Linked DNA regions of Panacibacter microcysteis. The protein of the gene in region 1 binds, or shares a complex with, the protein of each later gene. Links are inferred from orthologs where the notes say so. Each region holds a gene or a part of one and is shown on either strand. Other genes may lie near its edges. The genes, in order: odhB and I5907_RS10400.

Evidence for each region.
Region 2: odhB (region 1) and I5907_RS10400 share a complex: the UniProt entries of both Escherichia coli proteins name them as parts of the 2-oxoglutarate dehydrogenase (OGDH) complex. The link is inferred for Panacibacter microcysteis from one-to-one orthologs.

What each region holds. Positions count from the first base shown.
Region 1 is NZ_JADWYR010000001.1:439,697-450,397, reverse strand. What follows is about bases 4,111-6,997. They hold odhB (2-oxoglutarate dehydrogenase complex dihydrolipoyllysine-residue succinyltransferase), read right to left. Parts: upstream 6,241-6,997; coding sequence 4,981-6,240; downstream 4,111-4,980. Other genes in these bases: I5907_RS01830 (cytochrome c), read left to right, coding at 6,665-6,997; I5907_RS01840 (response regulator), read left to right, coding at 4,124-4,759. Also shown: I5907_RS01850 (hypothetical protein), read right to left, coding at 1-487; I5907_RS01845 (ligand-binding sensor domain-containing protein), read left to right, coding at 818-4,048; more of I5907_RS01830, read left to right, coding at 6,998-7,615; I5907_RS01825 (hemerythrin domain-containing protein), read left to right, coding at 7,637-8,317; I5907_RS01820 (glycoside hydrolase family 32 protein), read right to left, coding at 8,521-10,071; I5907_RS01815 (ligand-binding sensor domain-containing protein), read left to right, coding at 10,588-10,701. UniProt on the Escherichia coli protein: E2 component of the 2-oxoglutarate dehydrogenase (OGDH) complex which catalyzes the second step in the conversion of 2-oxoglutarate to succinyl-CoA and CO(2).
Region 2 is NZ_JADWYR010000001.1:2,544,728-2,555,864, reverse strand. Bases 654-3,976 are described here. They hold I5907_RS10400 (2-oxoglutarate dehydrogenase E1 component), read right to left. Parts: upstream 3,602-3,976; coding sequence 854-3,601; downstream 654-853. Other genes in these bases: rpsT (30S ribosomal protein S20), read left to right, coding at 3,788-3,976. Also shown: I5907_RS10405 (outer membrane beta-barrel protein), read left to right, coding at 1-632; more of rpsT, read left to right, coding at 3,977-4,045; I5907_RS10390 (LysE family translocator), read left to right, coding at 4,416-5,051; I5907_RS10385 (class I SAM-dependent rRNA methyltransferase), read right to left, coding at 5,055-6,230; I5907_RS10380 (M4 family metallopeptidase), read left to right, coding at 6,467-7,462; I5907_RS10375 (NAD(P)/FAD-dependent oxidoreductase), read right to left, coding at 7,652-8,710; I5907_RS10370 (alpha-2-macroglobulin family protein), read right to left, coding at 8,872-11,137. UniProt on the Escherichia coli protein: E1 component of the 2-oxoglutarate dehydrogenase (OGDH) complex which catalyzes the decarboxylation of 2-oxoglutarate, the first step in the conversion of 2-oxoglutarate to succinyl-CoA and CO(2).

The DNA.
Region 1 (10,701 bases):
CATTGGCGTCTGAAGTAAGTACTTTGCCAACGCCTTGTGTTCCGTCGGTAATTTTTACCGTGCCCACAACATCAAGTTTTGCTGCTGCTGTTTGCACGCCAAGACCAAGATTGCCAAGAAAGTAACCATTACCATTATCTGCACCCACAAAAAATGTTGCAGCAGCAGTATTACTACGAAGTTCATAACGAACATTTGTCTGGTTAAAAAACATACCATAATTGGGATTACCAGCAAATTGGAAAGCATATTTATTACCCCCAACTTTATAGGCAGCGGTTCCGGCAAAAGAAAGATTACCATTGGCATCTATTGTAAGATTGTTTGTGGCGCCACCAATTTTGCCGGTGCCAACAACTTCCAGTGCAGATGCAGGGGCTAATGTGCCAATGCCTACATTACCCGTTGTGGGAAAAGTGTTTGTTTGTGAATTAGCAGCGATATGAGTTACTGCAAAAAGTAAGAGCGAAAGTGAAATCTTTTTCATACAGTAGTTTTTGGTTTTATTGATTTGTCTGAAAAACAAATTTGAACCAAAAAAGAGGTGGGTATTTGTACTAAACTTAGGATTCAGGACTACTAAAATTAGTATTCCGCTGTACTAATCTTAGTAGTTATCAATAACACTAAAATGATTTGCTTATATTTTCACGGTGTGGAGATACATGATAAATTTTGTAGCTTATCAGTCGCAAAAAGTTATACAGTACAAGAGTGCGACGCAACGAAGTTGCCATGAAATGCATAAGCCGGGAACATCATAAAACAAGGTACATTACTCATAAATTATAAATCTTAATTGTACCGTTTAAACAATATGCGTACAGCAGTTATTTTATTGTTTGTAATAGTACTCTGCATTTTAAATACAGTGGATTTGTTTGCGCAAATTGAGGGCAAGCAGGTATATCCTGTGTTTGAAAAGCTAAGCGCAGAGTATGGTTTATCGCAGGGTACTTTGCAGGATATTTTACAGGACAAAGAAGGCTTTATGTGGTTTGCAACGCAGGATGGCCTGAACAGGTATGATGGAAACAATATGAAAATTTACCGCTATAACCCGGAGGATAAATTTTCACTGCCTGATAATGACATAATGCAGATTGAACAGGATGAACGAGGCAATATTTGGGTTGGTACACTAACAAAAGGTTTATTTCTGTTTGATACAAAACAGGAAAGGTTTTACCCCGTAAATCCCGGAACAATAACTAAACAAACAGCAGATGAAATAAGGATGATCGAATGTAAAGGAAATAAGATGTGGGTTTTGTTTGATAAAGATTACTGTGTATATGATATTAGTAGTGTAACCCTTGAGAATATTATTACATCAGGTAATGCCAATATTAGCCTGCTGTTTAGCTTCAACAGCCTTGCAAACACTACCGGTAAAAAACTGACCGATGAATTCGGCGTATTCTGGATAAAATGGATGCCGGACAACAGCATTTTTATGGCATGGAAAGATTCAGTAATGATGATAATGCCACAAACCGTCAGTAATCAGCAATGGAAGATTGCTTATGAAAAATCTTCTGCATTCGGGATGGATAAGAACCAAACAATTTTTCATTTCTACCCGGTTGGCAATGGCGACAGCATTGTGTTTATTGGTATTTCAAAATTGTCTGTTTACAGCAAAAGTCTCCATAAAGTTATTTACCAAAAAGACTTTGGTAAGTATAATCAGTTGGCAGATAACTTTTACTGGTATTACCCGGTTTTTGTGAACAATGAAGACATTATGTTTTTCGATAAACTCAACTGCCTCTCTTTTAATCCACGCACGCAACAGTTTAAAAGATACAATGTAGACAAGACCAATCCCGACGGCCACTTTACCAGCTTTGCAAATTACAAAGACAGGGATGGGATATTATGGATTGGCGATATAGGCCACGGGTTGTATAAATACAATAGCCGCAGAGAATTATTCAGTACAGATAAGCCACTTGCTGATGAGTCAATCTTTATTGAAGATATGCTAGGAAATGTATATGGTTTCGATGGTAGTGAATCCTATTTGATAAATCGGCAGAACAAAAAGCCTCAGCCGGCTATTCCCCAAAAATTGCTGAATGGAAAGTGGCTTTACCCTAAGATTTTGTGCATAGATAGAAAGGGAAATATTTGGTTCAGGGCTACATCAAAGCAAAAGTTTGAATCGCTGACACGCTACTATAACACAACGACTCCACAACCATCAAAAAGAATTTTCTATCAGGCACTTGCTCTTTTAAAATATGATATGCATAACGGAAAAGTGGAGGATCATTCTGCACTACTTCCAAAAGAAGTTTTCGGAAACGTCAGGTACCATCTATCTGTTTTTACCGATAATGACAATAATCTGTGGCAATTGATTTACGGTTTTGATAAAAACTGCAGGTTTGAAGTTGCTGATGCCAGTACCGGTAAGCTAAAAGCAACATATATACTACCATTACCGGTACAGCAGGCAGATCGTGATATATTTTATTTCACCCATTTTCAGGATGCCGCCGGTATTTTTTGGTTCGGTACCAACCAGGGACTGTTTAGTTTTAATGAGCCCAGTAACCAATGGAAACTGTATAAAAACAACACAGCCGATACAAGCTCTCTTAGTGGCGACTATATTTTTTCCATTTGCGCAGATCCTGTGCAACCGGACAGATATTTGTGGGTAGGCACTAATGGCCGGGGCTTTAACAGGTTTGATAAACAAACCGGAAAGTGCATACAATACAGTGACAAAGACGGTCTGCCAAATAATACTGTATTCGGCATTTTGAACGATGATTTCGGTAACCTTTGGCTAAGCACTAATAAAGGAATAAGTTGTTTCGATATTCAGCAAAAAAAAGTTAGAAATTTTACTTTTGAAGATGGTTTACCTGGTAACGAATTTATACGAGGCCAATTCTTAAAATCAAGATCCGGCGAAATGTTTTTCGGTAGTGTTAATGGTATTGTATGGTTCAATCCCAAAGACTTATTAGAGTCTGTACTTCCCGGCAATAATATTTTTATTACAAGTCTTTCTATATTGAATAAGCCTGTAGATTATAAAACGGATAGCTCAGTTATTAGCAGCCCCATTCAATATACAAAAACCATCACGTTGCCATATGAAAAAAATGTGATTGGTTTAGGTTTCGCTTTATTACAATACACTAATCCTGAAAAGAAACACTACAAATATAAACTGCAAGGGTTTAACGATGACTGGGTTGACAACGGTACCAATACTACTGTAACATTTACCAATCTAGATCCTGGTACATACCAGTTTTATGTAACAGGCAGTAATAGTGACGGCATCTGGAACGAACAAGGTGCTTCACTAACTATTATCATCACGCCGCCGTGGTATAGAACCTGGTGGTTTTTAAGCCTCGTGGTATTGCTTATCGCCAGTTCTTTATATGCAACCTATCGTTACAGGCTATACCAGTCGCTTAAGTTATTGAACATGCGTAATAAAATTGCCAGTGACCTGCATGACGAAATAGGCTCAACACTTAGTAGCATTACTGTTTACAGCGATATCATTGAGGAACGGGAGAAAGATAAAGAGCTGGAAATGATTGCTGGGAGAATCAGCGAAAGTTCCCGCAATATGCTCGTTGTAATGAGTGATATTGTATGGAGCATTAATCCAAAAAATGACCGCTTTGACAATATTATTTTACGCATGAAGTCATTTGCGTATGAAATACTTGAAACGCAAAACAGGCAATTCCATTTCGAAGCAGATGAGTCGCTAAACAGTATAAAAATATCTATGAACGACAGAAAGAACTTTTACCTCATTTTTAAAGAGACCCTGAACAATGCTGTTAAATATGCCGAACCCAAAAATGTTTGGATTATTGTACACCTGGTTAACAGGCAAATCCACTTTACTTTAAAAGATGACGGCATCGGGTTTAATACCAGGCAATATAAAGAAGGTAATGGCCTAATTAATATGCACCGGCGTGCAAAAGATTTAAAAGGAACTCTTACTATCAATTCGCAGCCGGGGAAAGGTACAGAAGTGACACTGCAGTTTCCGGTGTAATGTATATCCAATTAAATGGCGACAGGACTAATATTAGTACAGCAACATGATTTTATTAAGTGATAATTTTACTACATGGCTATAAAGGTGATAGTGTACGATGACAACAAAGACCGGCGTGAAAGCCTTAAGATATTGATCAATATTCAGCCGGAAATGGCTTGCACCGGTATCTTTAAAGATTGTCTCAATGTTTGGAATGATATTGTAAACACTCAGCCAGATGTAATTCTGATGGATATAGACATGCCGGAAATGAGTGGTATAGAAGGCGTAAAAATGATACGAAAACAATATCCGGATGTTAAGATAATCATGCAAACAGTATTTGATGATACCGATAAAATATTTGCAGCCATAGAAGCCGGTGCAGATGGCTATTTTCTTAAAACCACTTCTACTGCAAAGATCATTGAAGGAATAAAAGAAGTGATGGAAGGTGGTGCGCCAATGACTGCTACTGTTGCCAAAAAAGTACTTACAAAATTTAAAGACCAACCTAAAAATATAACCGAAGTTTTTGAATTAAATGAACAGGAAAGAACCATTTTAAATCATCTTGTTAATGGGTTAAGTTATAAGATGATTGCTGATGTAACCAATGTTTCTTACTCAGCCGTAAATATGTACATTAAACGTATCTATAAAAAGCTACAGGTACATTCCGCCACAGAAGCTATTTCAAAAGCTACTAAAAACAGGCTGGTATAATTTCTGAAGATAGCACCCACATTTTATTTAGTTTTTAAATGGGCTACACATGTTTGAGTAGCTATCGTTGCATACATATTTCTTCGCTTCGTTCATTGCTGAATAATAAACAGAAAGTACAAGAGTGCGACGCAACATCAGCTTAATAGCATTACTGTTGCCGGCTACATACAAATAAAAAAGCCCGCTAACCAGCGGGCTTTGCTATAAAATGATTTCAGTTAAAGCTCCAGTAATGTTTTCACGGGATCTTTGCCAATCAATAACAGTTCAGGATTTTCCAGTAATTCCTTTACCCGTACAAGAAAGCTTACACTCTCTCTTCCATCGATAATTCTGTGGTCGTAGCTAAGCGCCAGGTACATCATGGGGCGAATAACCACTTGCCCATTGATAGCCATCGGCCTTTCCTGTATCTTATGCATACCAAGAATGGCGCTTTGTGGTAAATTGATAATGGGCGTGCTCATTAAGCTGCCAAAAACACCACCGTTTGTAATGGTGAATGTGCCACCCTGCAATTCTTCCATGGTTAGTTTATTGTCCCTGGCCTTACCCGCCATCTCAATAACTTTTTTCTCAATATCGGCCATGCTCAGGCTTTCCACGTTGCGTATAACAGGAACGGTTAAGCCGCGTGGTGTGCTTACTGCTATACTTATGTCTGCATAATCGTGGTACTGCAAAACATCACCGTCTATATAGGCATTTACCGCGGGCCATTCGCTTAAAGCAATAGCGCAGGCTTTTGCAAAGAAACTCATAAAGCCAAGGTTTACACCATGTGCTTTATTGAACGCATCTTTGTGCTGTTTGCGGGTTTCCATAATGCGTGTCATATCCACTTCGTTAAAAGTGGTAAGCATTGCGGTGGTGTTTTTTGATTCCACAAGCCTGCGGCTGATGGTTTTGCGCAGGTTGCTCATTTTTTCTTTACGCACATTGCGGGTAAAGAGTTCCTGGCCGGCAAAAGCTTTCTTGCCTGGGTTATTCAATGCCTCCAGCACATCATTTTTCATGATCTTACCACCAAACCCGGAAGGCTGTATTGAGGAGGGGTCAACTTTTTTGTCGGCAATAATTGCAGATGCTACCGGTGTTGCCTTTACATCATTCGGTACCGCCGTAACCGGCGCTGCCTCTGGTGCAGGCTTTGCTTCCGCTTTCGGTGTTTCTTTCACCGGCTCAGCAGGTGGTGCTGCAGGGGCGGCAGCAGGTGCCTGTGGTGCTGCGGCTGCAGGCTTTTCGGCACTTTCATCTATATGGGCCAAAACAGAGCCAATGTTTAGTGTATCACCTTCCTTCGCAATCGTTTTTAATGTACCTGCCTGTTCAGCATTTACTTCAAAAGTTGCTTTTTCGCTTTCCAGTTCGGCAATAACTTCATCCCTGTCTACATATTCGCCATCTTTCTTTGTCCATTTTAGTAAGGTAATCTCACTTATGGACTCGCCAACCGTTGGAACTTTTATTTCGATCATAACCTTCTTTTTCGGATTGCAAACCTACTTTAAAAAGGCCAAATCTACATTCAAATTTTTGTTACATAACTAAGCGGTAATCCGCATATGGTTTACTATTACCCAAAGCAGTTGGCGAATTGTTTCCGTTGCCGGTGCTGGCAGCGCGTAAAGCTTTTTTTTACATGGAAGCCGGCATAAGGTTTTCATGGCATCGCCGGTTGTGTCACTCTCTTGTACGTTCGGTTGTTATGGCATCTCCGGCGTTCTGTTTTGCGCAGGCGCCGTAGTAATGCACCCGTATTATTTAGCATAATATACTTTACGCTGGCCTTTATTATATACTTCACACAGGTATTTCATCAGTTCATGCAACAACCGCTTCCTGCCGCATTTGCACGGTTATAATTTGGCACCCGATTATTAACCTTGATAAACAACCAACATGTTTAAGAAGATTGCAAAATGGACCGGTATTATCCTGCTGGTTCTTATAACAGGCATCAGCGTTACCGCTGCATTCAGGCAAAATGTTGTCTATGATGCTCCATACCCGCAAATTAAAGCAAGTACAGACAGTGTCGTTATTGCACGCGGCAGACACCTGGCTTACAGTTCCGCCCATTGTGTAGATTGCCATAGCACAGCCAATGCAGACTCACTGATCAAACTCGGGCTCGATGTTCCTTTATCTGGCGGCTTTGATTTCGATATAGGTATCGGCCATATCTATTCAAAAAACATAACGCCGGATTCTGCAACCGGTATAGGCAGGTACACAGATGCAGAACTGGCCCGAGCCTTAAGATATGGCGTGCATCCAAATGGTACGGTCGTATTCGATTTTATGCAGTTTCACAATATGAGCGATGACGATCTTGTAGCGGTGCTTTCATTCATCAGGTCTCAGAAGCCGGTCTACAACAAAGTGCCTGATAACTCTCTTGATGTTATGGGAAAATTGGTAAAGGCATTCCTGGTAAAACCCGCAGGGCCAACAGAACAGGTACCGGTATCAGTAGTGATCGATACCTCTGCAAACTATGGTCGTTACCTTGCCAACAGTGTGGCAGAATGTAATGGCTGTCATACAAAGCGGGACATGAGCGGCGCCTTCACCGGCGAACCTTTTGGTGGAGGCAATGAGTTTGCAGAACATGGCAATCCTTTATTGATAACACCAAACTTAACCCCCGATTCATCCAGCAGGATATTCGGCTGGAGCCAGGCTGACTTTATTAAACGTTTTAGAATGGGCAAAATCATTCCATACAGTCCTATGCCGTGGCAATCTTTTGGCCGCATGACAGATGATGAACTAAAAGCCATTTATAAATACCTGCAAACATTGCAGCCCGCAAAAACACAACCCGCTAACAGTACAGCAAAAAAATAAAACACACTTAAAACAAATTTTATGCAACGTTACAATCCATTCAGCCTGGTACATAAAGCGCTTCGCAACATGCTTTATGATGCGGCTTTAACACTACAGCAAACAGATTTTACAGAACCGGAAGAAGCAAACTTAGCAATTGAAAAAATAGAACATGTCATTTACACTTTTGAAAAACATGCCATGCACGAAGACAGGTTTGTTTTGCCGGCTGTAGAAAAATACGAAGCAGCGTTAGTGCAGTCTTTTGAGAGCGAACATGGCGAGGACATGAAACTTGGCAACATGTTAAAAAACCTTGTAAACATTTACCGCAATGTTAACTTTGAAGAAGAGAAGATCAACGCCGGTTCTGCCCTGTGTAAAGCCTTTAATGATTTTATGGTATTTAACCTGCAGCATATGAGTAAAGAAGAAATGCTCATTAACCCTGTGCTCTGGAAATATTTTACTGATGAACAGGTTGGTGGGATAAATGCGCAAATAGCTTCGAACATAGCCCCGGAAGAAATGATGCAAATGGCTGCATGGATGATTAAGAGCATAAGCCTGAAAGAAACTATAACCTGGTTAACAGGCGTGAAAGCAAATGCACCTGTGTTTGTTTTTGAATCATTATTGCAACTTGCTGAAAAGCATGTGCCTGCAGGAAAATTTGAGACCATCAAAAAATTACTTAACACAAGCGCAATTGCTGCGTAAAAATATGCCGGAAAATGAAAGTGAAATCATTGCTGCAGCCATCGTTACTGATCTATTTAATAATCACTAAACTGAGACTCCGAAAATACAGGAGTGCCAATATACATGCTGTGTTATAACGATTTTTTTTATAAAATAAGAAGAAGGTTATGGTTGATAACGTAACCTTCTTCTTATTGGTGTTATTTAAATTGGTACACTGATCAGTGAATTGTTTTTTTAATTTCTTTTACCTGCACATTTGAAAAGGTGGCCTTGCTGTTATTTGCAAAAAAAGCTATACCACCTTCATTCTTTAAAGGGAATACAATATCTGTAATTGCAAACAAGCCTCCGTCTGCAAATACTTCCACGATGCTTTTGTCCACCAAAATGCGCAGCGATATTTTATTCTTGCCTGCAGGAATGTTGATTTTTTCTATGCCTGCAAACTGGTTGCTGAAACTCGTATCGCCAGACCTGGTGCGATCCAGGCTAAGCGTGTTGTTTGCAGCATCAAATGATATAACAGTCTCTTCATTCCCGCTTTTGAGTACGCTTATCCCTGCAGTACCGCTTGTTTCCAGGTCAAACGACACATCCAGAGATGTACCTTGCACATGCGCTAAGTTTCTGGCAGTATTTTCGAGTGTAATGCCTGGTTCGCTGAAAATCTCTTTTTCATATGTTGTTATTTCTGAAACAGGCTGCTGAAACAAACGTAAACCATCTGTTGTGTTTTTCAGCGTAAGTACACGTGGCACTGTATAAGCGCCACGAAAACCCCTGGTAGGAATGTCGTTGGCATAACTCCAGCAGTTTGCCCAGCCGATCATAATGCTTCTGCCATCGTTTGACGGAATGTTGTTAAATGTAATGCCCGCATAAAAATCTTTACCGTAATCGATGTATAACGGATAGGAAAGCTTATCAGCGGTAAAAGTTTTTCCATCAAAATTTCCAATAAAATATTGTACTGCCAGGAAACTTTTTTGCGGGTGGCCGCCCGACAAAGAAAGTATCCATTTCTTATCATTGGTGCCTTCTATAGTCAGCGGAAAAAGATCCGGGCATTCCCAAATTTTATCAGTGTTACCAATATTGCCAAATTCACTGAGCAATGTCCATTGCTTTAAGTTTTTGGAAGTATAAAACTGTACCTTGTATTCAAGTGGTTTTACAGCGGCCATGACCCATTTTTTTTCCGGTGCGTACCAGAAAACTTTTGGATCGCGGAAATCGGATAAATGGATATCGAGTACCGGGTTATTTTCATATTGTTGCCATGTTTTGCCCTGGTCTGTGCTGTATGCAATGCTCTGGTGTTGTCTTAAACCTTTTCCGGCACTGTCTATATGAGATGTGTATACAGCCACGAGTGGTGCAATACCGTCTTTGCCAAAGCCACTGGTATTGAAGCTGTCAACCACCGCGCTTCCGCTAAAAATCATTGTTGTGGTGCCGTCTGCATTTTTTATTTCGGGTATGGCCAGCGGCTGTTGCTGCCAGTTAAAAAGATCGTCGCTTGTAGCGTGTGCCCAGCTCATGTGGCCCCATTTATCGCCGAAAGGATTGTATTGTGCAAACAGGTGATATTTTCCGTTGGCGAACACCAGGCCATTAGGATCATTGATCCAGTTGGAGTCTGTTGTAAAGTGATATGAAGGGCGATATGATAAAGTATCGTTTATAATTGTATCATTTTTCTCAGTGGTACTCTGGCAGGCGTTGATGATTAAATATGCAGCACCAGCTATAAAGGAGATTCTTTTCATGCTAAAACATTGAAATGAACAATATGGAATAGTGAAATGAAATATAGGATAAAAAATGGGTTATGATACCGATATGGCATAAAAGTTTCATGAAAGGTTTGTCTTTTATTGAGTACAATGAAGTTGTTGTTTTATCTGCAGTAAGCTTTTAAATTTTTGCGGATGCGCTAAATCGGAGCGCTGCAGTTGCCATGAAAGAGGAACCCTGAACCGAGCGTGGCAACAGGCGATGCCATAATAACCATAGCCGGTAACATCATAAAAAACAGGGTTCTGGAAAGAACCCCGGTCACATTATCACCAAACCAACTTTAACTATGCTTGATTATAGATCAAAGTTGGTGAATAGTACAGGCGATAGCAACAGGCTATTGTATGAAGTGTTCATTTCGCCGCATGTGTTGTGGTGCCTTGCAGTTCATACGCGGTTTGTAACAATTCATACGTACAAATGGCGGCGTATGTAAGATGTATACGGTGGAGTGGTTAATTTTGAATACACCAAAAACCAGCTGATTGTTTCGTTTTTTTCTTTTGCTATGTCTTGTTGCGGTATGCAATGTTGCTGCGGCACAGCCGGAAAAGCAGTACGTGTTTACGCATTTCAGTACCAGCAACGGTCTTGCTTCC
Region 2 (11,137 bases), 2.1 Mb from region 1 along the record:
CTTTTGAATCGGAGGCGCAATACCGTTACCACTACGGAAGACCAAGAGTAAGAACGCGGGTGAGGGTTTCACCGGCACCCAAAAGACCGGTTCAGCGTATTCCGCAGGCAGCTTTTCAGCCAACGCTAAACATCAGTCTGGGGTATGGTTTCCCAAACCTTGATAAAATGCAACTTGTTGATTTTTACAATGCACAAAAGGGAAACGGTACGCAAACAGGGCCTTTTACCGGCGCAATCGATTACCAGTTCAGCCGCAATATGAGCATTGGTGTAATGGGTACCTACGGCAAGGTTTCAGCTCCTTATTATGATTACGCCAATAATTCCAACATTCCCGATTTTACAGGTAAACTGGAAAACTGGAGTGCCATGCTGAATGTGATGACCTATTTTCCTACTTACAACCGTAAAGTAGAACCCTACCTGAGAACTGCCATAGGGGTAAATAGCTGGCAACAGGATTACACCGATACAGAAGGTAACAAGGTGTACAATGGAGAAAAGCCCACACAGCTTGCTTACCAGGCATCCCTGGGGGCCAGGTTTAATATTACAAAGGGAGCTGGCTTGTACGTGGAAGGTGGTTACGGAAAGTATATACTCAATGGCGGTTTAACATTTAAGTTCTAATCTTCGCTTACTGCTGCTTCATGGTCTGCAGATGAAAGAAATGCGACGCAAGGGACGATGCCATGAAAACCTATAGCTGGTACCAAAATAAAAAAGCCCGGATCTTTATGAGCCGGGCTTTTGTAATACTATGAGGCACCTGTTGCGTCGCACTCTTCAACGTTTAGACCTTTATTGGACAAATGTGAAGATCACGTTTTGTTATAACTGCAACTTTGCTGCTATATACTAAATGCTGTTTGAATAATCTCTTCCTGCTCCTGCTTATGTACTTTGGCATAACCTGTAGCTGTGGCGGCACTTGGATTACGGCTTATTACACCATAATTCAGGCTTTTTAAGTTCATTTGAAGAAATGAGGCCGCACCCATATTCAACGGTTCTTCCTGCACCCAAAACCAAACGGCCTTATTGTATTTCTTATATAAATCTTCCAGTTGTTTCAACGGCAGTGGATAAATCTGTTCCAGGCGTACCAGTGCAATATCGCTCCTACCCTCTTTTTGTTTTCTCTCAGCAAGGTCAAAATACAATTTACCGGAGCAGAACAACACTTTCTTTACCTCATTAGCATTTGCAGCTTCGTCGTCTATGACTTCCCTGAAACCACCGGTTGTAAACTCGCTGATATGGCTGTAACTGCCGGGATGCCTCAGGTTTGCCTTTGGCGCAAAATTGATCAGCGGTTTTCTGAAAGGCCATGCCACCTGTCGTCTTAATGCATGGAAAAAGTTTGCCGCCGTAGTAATATTAGTAATAATCATGTTGTTCTCAGCACAAGCCTGCAGGTAGCGTTCCAAACGTGCACTGCTATGTTCCGGGCCCTGCCCTTCGTAGCCATGTGGTAACAACATAACAACGCCATTCATCCTGTTCCATTTCTGTTCGCCTGCGCTTATGAACTGGTCTATCATGGTTTGCGCGCCGTTGCTGAAATCGCCAAACTGCGCCTCCCAAAGTACCAAAGCATGTGGGTTTGCCATAGCATAGCCATATTCAAAACCCAATACACCATACTCGCTCAGTAAGGAGTTATAAATTCTGAACTGACCTTTGGCACCTTCAATCCTGCTTAACCTGCTGTATTCTTTGTCAGTATTTTCATCTCTCAGCACCGCGTGGCGATGAGAGAAAGTTCCTCTCTTAACATCCTGGCCGCTCATGCGCACATCATTGCCGTCAAGCAATACACTTGCATAACCCAACAATTCGCCGGTTGCCCAGTCAACTTTATTTTCGCCCTGGAAAAGCTTTATTTTATCCTGTATAATTTTTTCGACCTTTTTCAATGGTGTGAAATCACCTGGCCATACCATCAATGCATCGAATAGCTTTTTAAAATTTTCTTCGCTTATTGCAGTATTGGGAGATTGTACAAAATCTTCTGAAGTTGCTTTTCTAAGGCTTTTCCACCACAATTCCGGTTGCTGGTAGTTATAAGGAAGCGGGTTTTGCTTTATTTCATCGAGGCGTTCCTGCAGATCTGCCCAGAATTTCTTTTCCATCTCTTTGGCAAGATCTTTTGCATCAGCTTCGCCATTGTCAAGCAGGTAACTGGTGTAAATTTCTCTTGGGTTCTGGTGTTTGTCGATCAATGCATACAAATGTGGCTGCGTAAACTTCGGATCATCGCCTTCATTGTGGCCATGTTTACGATAGCAAACCATATCGATGAAGATATCTGCATTAAACTGCTGGCGGTAACGGGTAGCAATCTCCACGCATTTAACAACGGATTCTGCGTCGTCTCCGTTTACATGCATAACCGGCGCCTGTATGGCACCAGCAAGCGAGGTACAATAATCAGAACTGCGGGCATCATCAAAATCTGTAGTAAAACCAATCTGGTTATTGATTACAAAGTGTATGGTGCCACCGGTATGGTAGCCTTTCAGATCGCTCATCTGCAACACCTCGTAAACTATTCCCTGGCCTGCAATAGAAGCATCTCCGTGTATGAGTATGGGAAGTATTTTATCGAAATCGCTGGCGTACATTACATCTGCCTTTGCTCTTGCAAAACCCACCACAACAGGATCAACCGCTTCGAGGTGCGAAGGATTGGGCATTAGTTTTAAGTGAATTGTTTTATTGCCGGTCGTCGTTACCTCGCTACCATATCCCATGTGGTATTTTACGTCTCCGCTACCCATGGTCTGGTCGAGTTTGGCGGTGCCTTCAAATTCGCTGAAGATCTGCTCATAGGTTTTACCCATAATGTTTGCAAGTACATTCAGTCTTCCGCGGTGGGCCATTCCAATAACCACCTCCTGTACATCGTGGTCTGCGGCAGTGTTGATAATGGCATCAAGTGCTGCAATAGTTGTTTCTCCACCTTCCAGTGAAAATCTTTTCTGACCGATATATTTGGTATGGAGGAATTTTTCAAACATAACGCCCTGGTTCAGTTTTTCAAGGATACGTTTCCTTTTTTCAAGCGGCAATGGATCATTGAATTTTTTCTCCATTTCGTTGTATAACCAGTCTACCCTTTCCTGCTCGCTGATGTATTTGAATTCAACACCTACATGGGTTGCATAGGCTTTTTTGAGGTAGTCGATGATATTTTTAAGGGTAGTTTTTCCCAAACCTACCAACTGGCCGGCATAAAATTCTTTATCAAGATCAGCTTCGGAAAAGCCAAAAAAGCCAAGATTCAGGTTAGCACCGCGATCTTTTCTTTCCCTGATGGGGTTTGTTTTTGCAATGAGGTGCCCCTTGTTCCTGTATCCGAGAATCATCCTGTACACCCGGATTTCCCTCATCCAGTCTACATTTTCAGATGGTGTAGCAGTGGAAGGTGCTGAAGCGCCATTACCATTGACGGCAACACTGCTTACAGCAAAGTCGAAACCTTCGAAAAACTTACGTAGTTCTGGGTCTACACTTTCAGGGTTTTTGGAAAAATCATTGTATAAACTTTCAACAAATGCGGGATGTGAGCTAGTGATATAGGAAAAATCTTTCATCTTCAGTGCTTTTAAAAAGATATGGCGGATGCAAATATCGCTTATTGAGACCATATTGCAATTGCCGTATTAAAATTTGACATTTGCAAAAACGGATTGCCCGGGAGTAAAATTTTAGGATTTCCCAGCAATTTTTTTTCTTTTTTTAATGGATATACATACCTTTGCCGTCCGAAAAAAATAAAAATGGCAAATCATAAAGCTACAAAGAAAGATACACGCCAGGCAGCGAAACGCAGAGACAGAAATCGCTACTACGGTAAAACTACCCGTAACGCTATTCGTGATCTGAAAGAGGTGAAAGAAGAGAAAGCTTATACCGATGAGCTTCCTAATGTAATCTCTATGATTGACAAACTCGCTAAAAGGGGTATCATTCATAAAAATAAAGCCAACAATCTGAAAAGCAAGCTTTCTAAAAAAGCTGCTTTACCAAAAGCTTAATTAAATTAGTTGTTGAATTATAATTTAAGCTGTGTTATTCATAACACGGCTTTTTTTATTTGCACTAAACCATCGCTTTGAAGGCACGACTGGTTTTAGTGCACATTCAAATACAATCGGGCAGCTACAAAAAAAAATGCGCCTGCAAAGACAATTGAAAATGCTGTGACCAATTGTTGACCATTAACAAAAAAGTTTACGGTTTAACGGCTTTAACTTATATACGGCGGCCGGTATGCAGTAGTGTTGCTGCACAGGGCTTTGCAGTACAAGAGTGCGACGCAACCATAGCTAAATTCTTATTCAAAAGGCGGGTTCATCAATTAAATAACACTGAGGTTTAATTATCATTGCACATCAAAGGAAGCGCATGCATTATTTTATTATTTTCTGGGTTGGCTGGCTGGTGAGTTTTTTAGGACAACTTCCCCTTGGCACCATGAGCATTACCTCTACACAGATTGCAGTACAGGAAAATTTTAAAAATGCCTGGTTATACGCGATTGGTGTTGCAATCGTTGAGATCATATACCTGCGGCTCACACTTTATGGCGTAAACTGGATAATACAGCATAAGCTTCTGTTTGAGGTGCTTGGGTGGCTTACGGTGGCAGTTTTCCTGGTATTGGGCGTCATCAGTTTTATAAGCGCAAGAAAACAGCACGCAGAAAAGAAAGCGCTTTTGTTAAACAACAAGCTTAATCGTTTCTTTCTTGGCCTGAGTATGAGTGCTTTGAACCCGGCCCAGGTACCATTCTGGTTTATCTGGAGTTCTTACCTGATTGACAACAAGGTATTGTCCACAAACTTTACCGAGTTTAATATTTTTACCGCAGGGTGCGGCACCGGTACAATAAGCGGCCTCGCATTATATATGTATGGTGGCAACTGGCTGATAACAAAGATGAACACAAGTACCAAAACGTTAAACAGTATAATGGGTGCAATCTTCGTTATTGCAGCACTGGCGCAGCTTTACCGCATGTTATGGGGCAAGTTTGTGTAGCATTTATTTATTGGTTACTTCAACTACCAGGAATTTAAGATAATTGGTATTTTCCATACCCCATACAATGGGATGATCGCTGGCCTGTGCACGAAAGGTTACCTGCTTTATTTTTTTCCTTGCATCTTTGGCTGCCATATCTATGATCTGCAGAAATAGTTCCGGCTGCACAAGGTTGGTACAACTTGAGGTTACCAGAAAGCCCCCGTTTTTTATCAGCTTCATACCACGCAGGTTAATTTCTTTATAGCCTGTTATGGCTTTCTGAATGGTTTCGCGGCTCTTGGTGAATGCCGGCGGATCGAGCATAACCACATCGTACTGCCTGCCTTCTCTGGCCCATGTTTTAAGCGCATCAAAGGCATTTACTGCTTCAAATTTACAGACATGCTCCAGCCCGTTTAGTTGAGCATTTTTATTAGCCTGCGCTACCGCATTTTCTGAGATATCGATTCCGTAAACACTCCTGGCACCGTAATGCGCAGCATGAATCTCAAAGGTGCCGGTATATGTAAATGCTCCTAAAACGTCAGCCCCTTTTACAATATGTTGTATCTGCCTGCGATTATCCCGCTGATCTAAAAAGTAGCCGGTTTTCTGGCCGTTTTCTATATCTACATGAAATTTCAACCCGTTTTCGGTAATAACAATACTGGTATCGAAAGGAGCAGATAAAAAACCTTTTTGCTGTTTCAACCCTTCCAGTTCACGCACAGGCACATCATTTCTTTCATAAATGCCTTTGGGGGAAAAGATATCTTCCAATGCTTTGATGATCGCCGGCTTCCACACATCTATACCGAGCGCCATGGTTTGTATAACAAAGTAGTCATTGAATTTATCAATGATTAGCGCCGGCATTTCGTCTGCTTCGCCAAAAATGAGCCGGCAATTTTCTGTGTAGCCAATCTTTTTCCTGTATTCCCATGCTTCGCTTATTCGCCTGTGAAAGAATTGATCGTTGATCTCCTCTTTTTTGCGGGTTAAAAGTCTTACAGTAATCTGCGATTGCGGATTAACATAGCCGCGACCTGCAAATTTTCCGTCATGAAAATAAACGTCTGCAATTCCACCGGCATCAAACGCACCTTCTGTCTTATCTATTTCATTCGAAAAAATCCATGGATGGCCGTTCGCTATGCGTTGTGCTATCTTCTTCTTAAGAATCACTTTTGACATGCGGCAAAGATAACCGATGCGGCAATAAATGATGAAAAGCAATACCCATTGTAATCCAATGCAACAACACAGCTTACATTAAGCTTAATTCATATATTTATTTTTTAACAGGTTGAAAAACAATTATTAAAAGCTCATTAAATGTAAACGTCGCTAAAATCAAAAGACAACTTAATTCGTTTTTTTGTAGCAAGCAGATGTCGCAAAACATTAGCTACTTAAAAAAACCAATATCCATGACTAAATTGTTCCTGCCAGGAATATGTATCATATCCTGCTGTCAATTTTCATACGCACAACAAAACCTGCATTCGTTTATCAACGAAACTGTTTCAAACACTTCCATAACTGAATACGCAAAAAATAATATTGGCCAAAACGTTTTATTTACAGACCATACAGAAACCAACAGCAATACACCTTATACCACAAACCCAGACAACACTTTTACACCTGCCAGAGAGCATTACACGAAACTTACAGCAAGATTTATTTACAACAACGAACCGGGGGCACTGAGCGAAGGCTTCAATAATATTTTTGAAAGCGTTGCCGGCAGCAACCCTAATGCAAATAACCAACCAGATACTTATAAAGGCATTTATTGGTATACGGGTGTAAAAGATAATGGCGGCGTACATACCAACAGCAGCGTGCTTAACTTCTGGTTCTACCTGCTTTCAAACGGCGGTAAAGGCACCAATGATAAAGCAGCAAAGTATGATGTTACAGCTATTGGCCACGCAAAAGCAGAGGCTATTGCTTACAGAACCCTTCAATACTATATGCAGCCTGCATCCGGTTATAATGAAGCAAGAACATTTTCGATTATGGCCGCACAGGACCTGTTTGGTAAAATATCAGATGAAGTATTGCAAACAATAAATGCATGGAACGCTGTTGGTGTTGACAGTGCTGCCTTGAAACAAAAAACTTCTTCGCTGTATGAAATACCTGCAGATGCAGACATCACCAATGCGTACACCGTTATAGCCACACACATTGAAGTGAATGCAGCAACCAACCAGTTAACCGTAGAACTTTCCGATAAAAAACCAGCTATAAGAAATATAACTGTGTGCGACCCAAACGATAAAATAATTTATACGAATGATATAAAGACAGTGCAAGGAAACAACCGTTTACAAATCAATCTGCCATCATTGGCTGATGGCACGTATGTTTTAAAGGTTGATAATGTGCATTCAGGGAATTTCCCTGTTAAACATTGATTCGGTTTTTCTTTTGATAACTCGGGCTGCCTTTCTAGGCGGCCCTATGTTTTATTATGTAGCCGGCAGAAGAACTTTGGGCATCGCCTGTTGTGTCACTCACTTGTACTTCCGGTTTTTCATGGCAGCCCGGGCGATCCGTTTTATAGAAGTGCTTTAGAATATGTACAACATATTTTACACCTGTTACTATAATGCCAGTACCCTGCTGAAGCGTTTTACATCAGCAAGCGGTTCCAATAGATGACCATGTACCAACTGGTTTGCAAATTGCTTTGCAAAATATGGCGCCAGCGAACAGCCTTTTGTACCCATACCATTAAAAATACCAATACGGCTATCAGACGGATGCAAACCAACAAATGGCCTGCGCTCCAAGGTAGCTGGCCTTACAGCAGCAACATGATCCAGTACAGAAAAAGGTATACGCAAAACATGCTGCAGTTGTGTTGTTAGCTGTTCCCGGAAAACCGCAGTTGGTTCTGCCGTTTGAAATTCATTTTCGTAACTGCTGCCTGCCCACCATAAACCATCATACCATGGCACCAGTGATAAAGCACCATATTTATACATGTTAATGTGAGATAGACCAGGAATATCCAGGATGAGCGCCTGGCCTTTGTTGCAGACAAAAGGCAGCTTATTCCAATACGCACTTTCAAATGATGTAATGCCGCTACAAAAAATGATCTTATCTGCAGTAATACCATTATAACTGACCGTATTGCCTGCAAAAGAAAGCGCCTCTTCTATAAATATTTCTTCCAAAAGACACTGCTGGTGTTGTAATTTTTTTCGCCAGCCTTTTAGTAACGGGTGAAGGTTTACAAGATATGTTGGCGCAATAAGGTAACAACCAAAGAGGCTGTTAAAGTAGTCTTTCCATATCACCGCATCGGGAAGTTCCTGTATGTATGAGCCGGTTTCCTGCATACGTTTCCGATACGTTTCGTCCATTTGCAGCGACGGAGAGAATGTAATGGTGTTCTTCTTAAAAATGAGCGATTCATTAATAGCGTTACCAATTTCGGTATACGCATCAAAACAAAAAGGCAGCAGTGTTTCGATCATCCATGTAGTAACAACACGCCTGCCGGTTACAGGATTGATAACACCACTGGCCACCCTGCTGGCAGTAAAAGGTTGCGACTCGTCTATAACCAACACCTGTTTGCCAGCCTTTTGTAAGTAATAAGAAAGCATGGTACCACAAATACCCTGGCCTGCTATAATGTAATCCACTTTCATGCGGCGAATATAATTTAGCTGGAATGATTTGGTAACAACACTGCATCTGCTGGCTGCAAAAACACCACCTGACTGCCTACTGCGTGCTGCAAAAAGCGATACAGTACAAGAGTGCGACGCAACAACAGCCTGATGCATATTCTTTAGCCCGGCCCAAAAAATTACTCTTCTTTCTCTGCCACATTAATCCGCACACCTTCGCTATGGGCGGAAAATTCCGGCGCGTACATACATTGAATATTGGCAACGCCTGCTGAAAAATTTCCGGTATGTGTGATGTATACAGGATATTCAAACACATAGGTTCCTTCGGGTAAAAAACCGATAAAGAAATCTGTGGCAATATCTTTTGTGCTTTCATAATAACCAAGTCCATCCTGCCATTTATACGCGCTTAATACATTTACGGGTTCCATTGCTGCGGCGCGCATATCTTTGAGGTGCAGGTATTCCATATCACGATCGCTTTTGAGTATTACCTGCATCACCACTTTATCACCCACATGCAGGGTAGCATTTTCGGCAACAGGTGTTAATACTTTTCCAGTTGCTGAATTTTTTTCGATGAACAATTTTTTACTTAGTGAAAGTGGCGTCTGCGCAGGCGTTATTTTATCGAAATCTTCAAAATATTGCCAGTAAACCGCACCCCATGATGGCGGGTACGATGCACTTTTACCAACCGGGTTCGACACTGCTACAGAGACATTACCCATGGACGGCACCACGTCTTTTGCTTCAATACGTTCTTTGAGATAGCCGGTGCCGGCCTGTTGTTGTTTTTCAACAGAGCTGATCGTATGATCACCCAAATTTATGGTTATTGCAAGTGGCTGATCGCTTAAGCCATTGCCGGCTATCAACAATGCATAAAATGCATCTGCTGTGGCTTTGGTGGTTTGCCAGTTGTTGGTTTGCTTGTTTAGCAACAACCATGTCTGCATATCGCTGATGCGCTGTTTTATATTGTGGTCGCTATTTTGCTGCGCAATTTCATGCATCATTTCAATGATCAGTGCCTGTTGTTCTACCGGCGACTGGTACCAGTAATAACCCCATTTGTTGTTTCTCCAGTACATGCCTTTTGCGTCATCTGTAACTGCACTCTCAAATATTGATGGAATGATGTTCTTTTCGGCAAAGGCTTGCTCTTTATTTCCAAGCATTGCTGCTGCTATCATGGCCTTGAAGTAAATACTTTGCTGGTTCCAGTATTGCATAGCCTGCTGCATGTAATATTTTCCTTCTGCGGAAGGTTTGGTACCAATATTATCACCTGCAAAAAAACTACGCATGTATAGATATTGAATCTGTATACTGCCCAGGTTGTTTTTAGAAAGGTCAGCTTTCCTGATGCGTTTCATATCCTGTTGTATGGCGCGGTCTGCAAACTGCAATGCTCCTGACTCTATGCCTGCCAGCAATGATGCATCTACATTATTAAGTGCTCCCAGCTTCCTGAGTTTGCCAATACCCGTTAAGATGTACTGTGTAATATACCTGTCTTCGTACCCGCCTTTGAACCACGGGAACGCGCCATTACTCAGCTGCATTTGCTGTAGTTGTTGTAAAGACCTGCTGATGCCGCTACTCATATTTGCCACATCGAAAAGTAATGCGATGTTTTTTCGTTGCTGAGCTTCGTTTTGTGCATCTAACACCCATGGCGTTTCTGCCAACAGTATTTGTTTTAATTCCGGGTTCTTTTCGAGATTACCGGCAAATGCTGTTGTGTCTTGTTTCCACTGCTCTAAAACTTCTTTTATACCCGGGTGCCTGTTGATAATGTAAAAAGCAAGTGCATTTGCGTAAAAGCGGTTAAATGTTTGCTCGGCACATTCATAAGGGTACTCCATTACAAATGGCAGGGCCTGCACCGCATACCAAAGCGGTTGTGGTGTATATTCTACCGTAATGCTTTCATTGGTGAGCGTTGGAGATGCATTGGCAAGGAGCTTACTAAACGTAAATTCTTTAGTACCTTCTCCCTTCATGTATAAAGGCAGGGTTTCTGTTACAAGCATCCTGTTCGAAACCACCGGTAATGATTGCTCCTCGCCGTCTGTGTAATTGCCAGCTTTTGCATTAATCGTTATTGTGATCGGGTTGTTATAGTTGTATGGTATAACAACAGGGAACCTTACCACGGTACTTTGTTTGGCTTCTGCAGTAAAATACTGATCGGGAAAAACACTTTGTAATAATCCATCTATAGGCTGGCCGGTGATGGCATCTGCTAATTGTAAGGAAGCAACACCGGTTAAAGCTGTATCTATAAGGTTACTGATCTTTGCAGTAAGTTCTAATTGATCCCCCTGTCTTAAAAAGCGTGGCAGGTTTGGCTGAACCATCAGTTTTTTTTGTGTAATAACTTTTGCCTGCTGCATTCCGAATGCAAGCTCTGTGGTATGGGCGAAGCTTAACCAC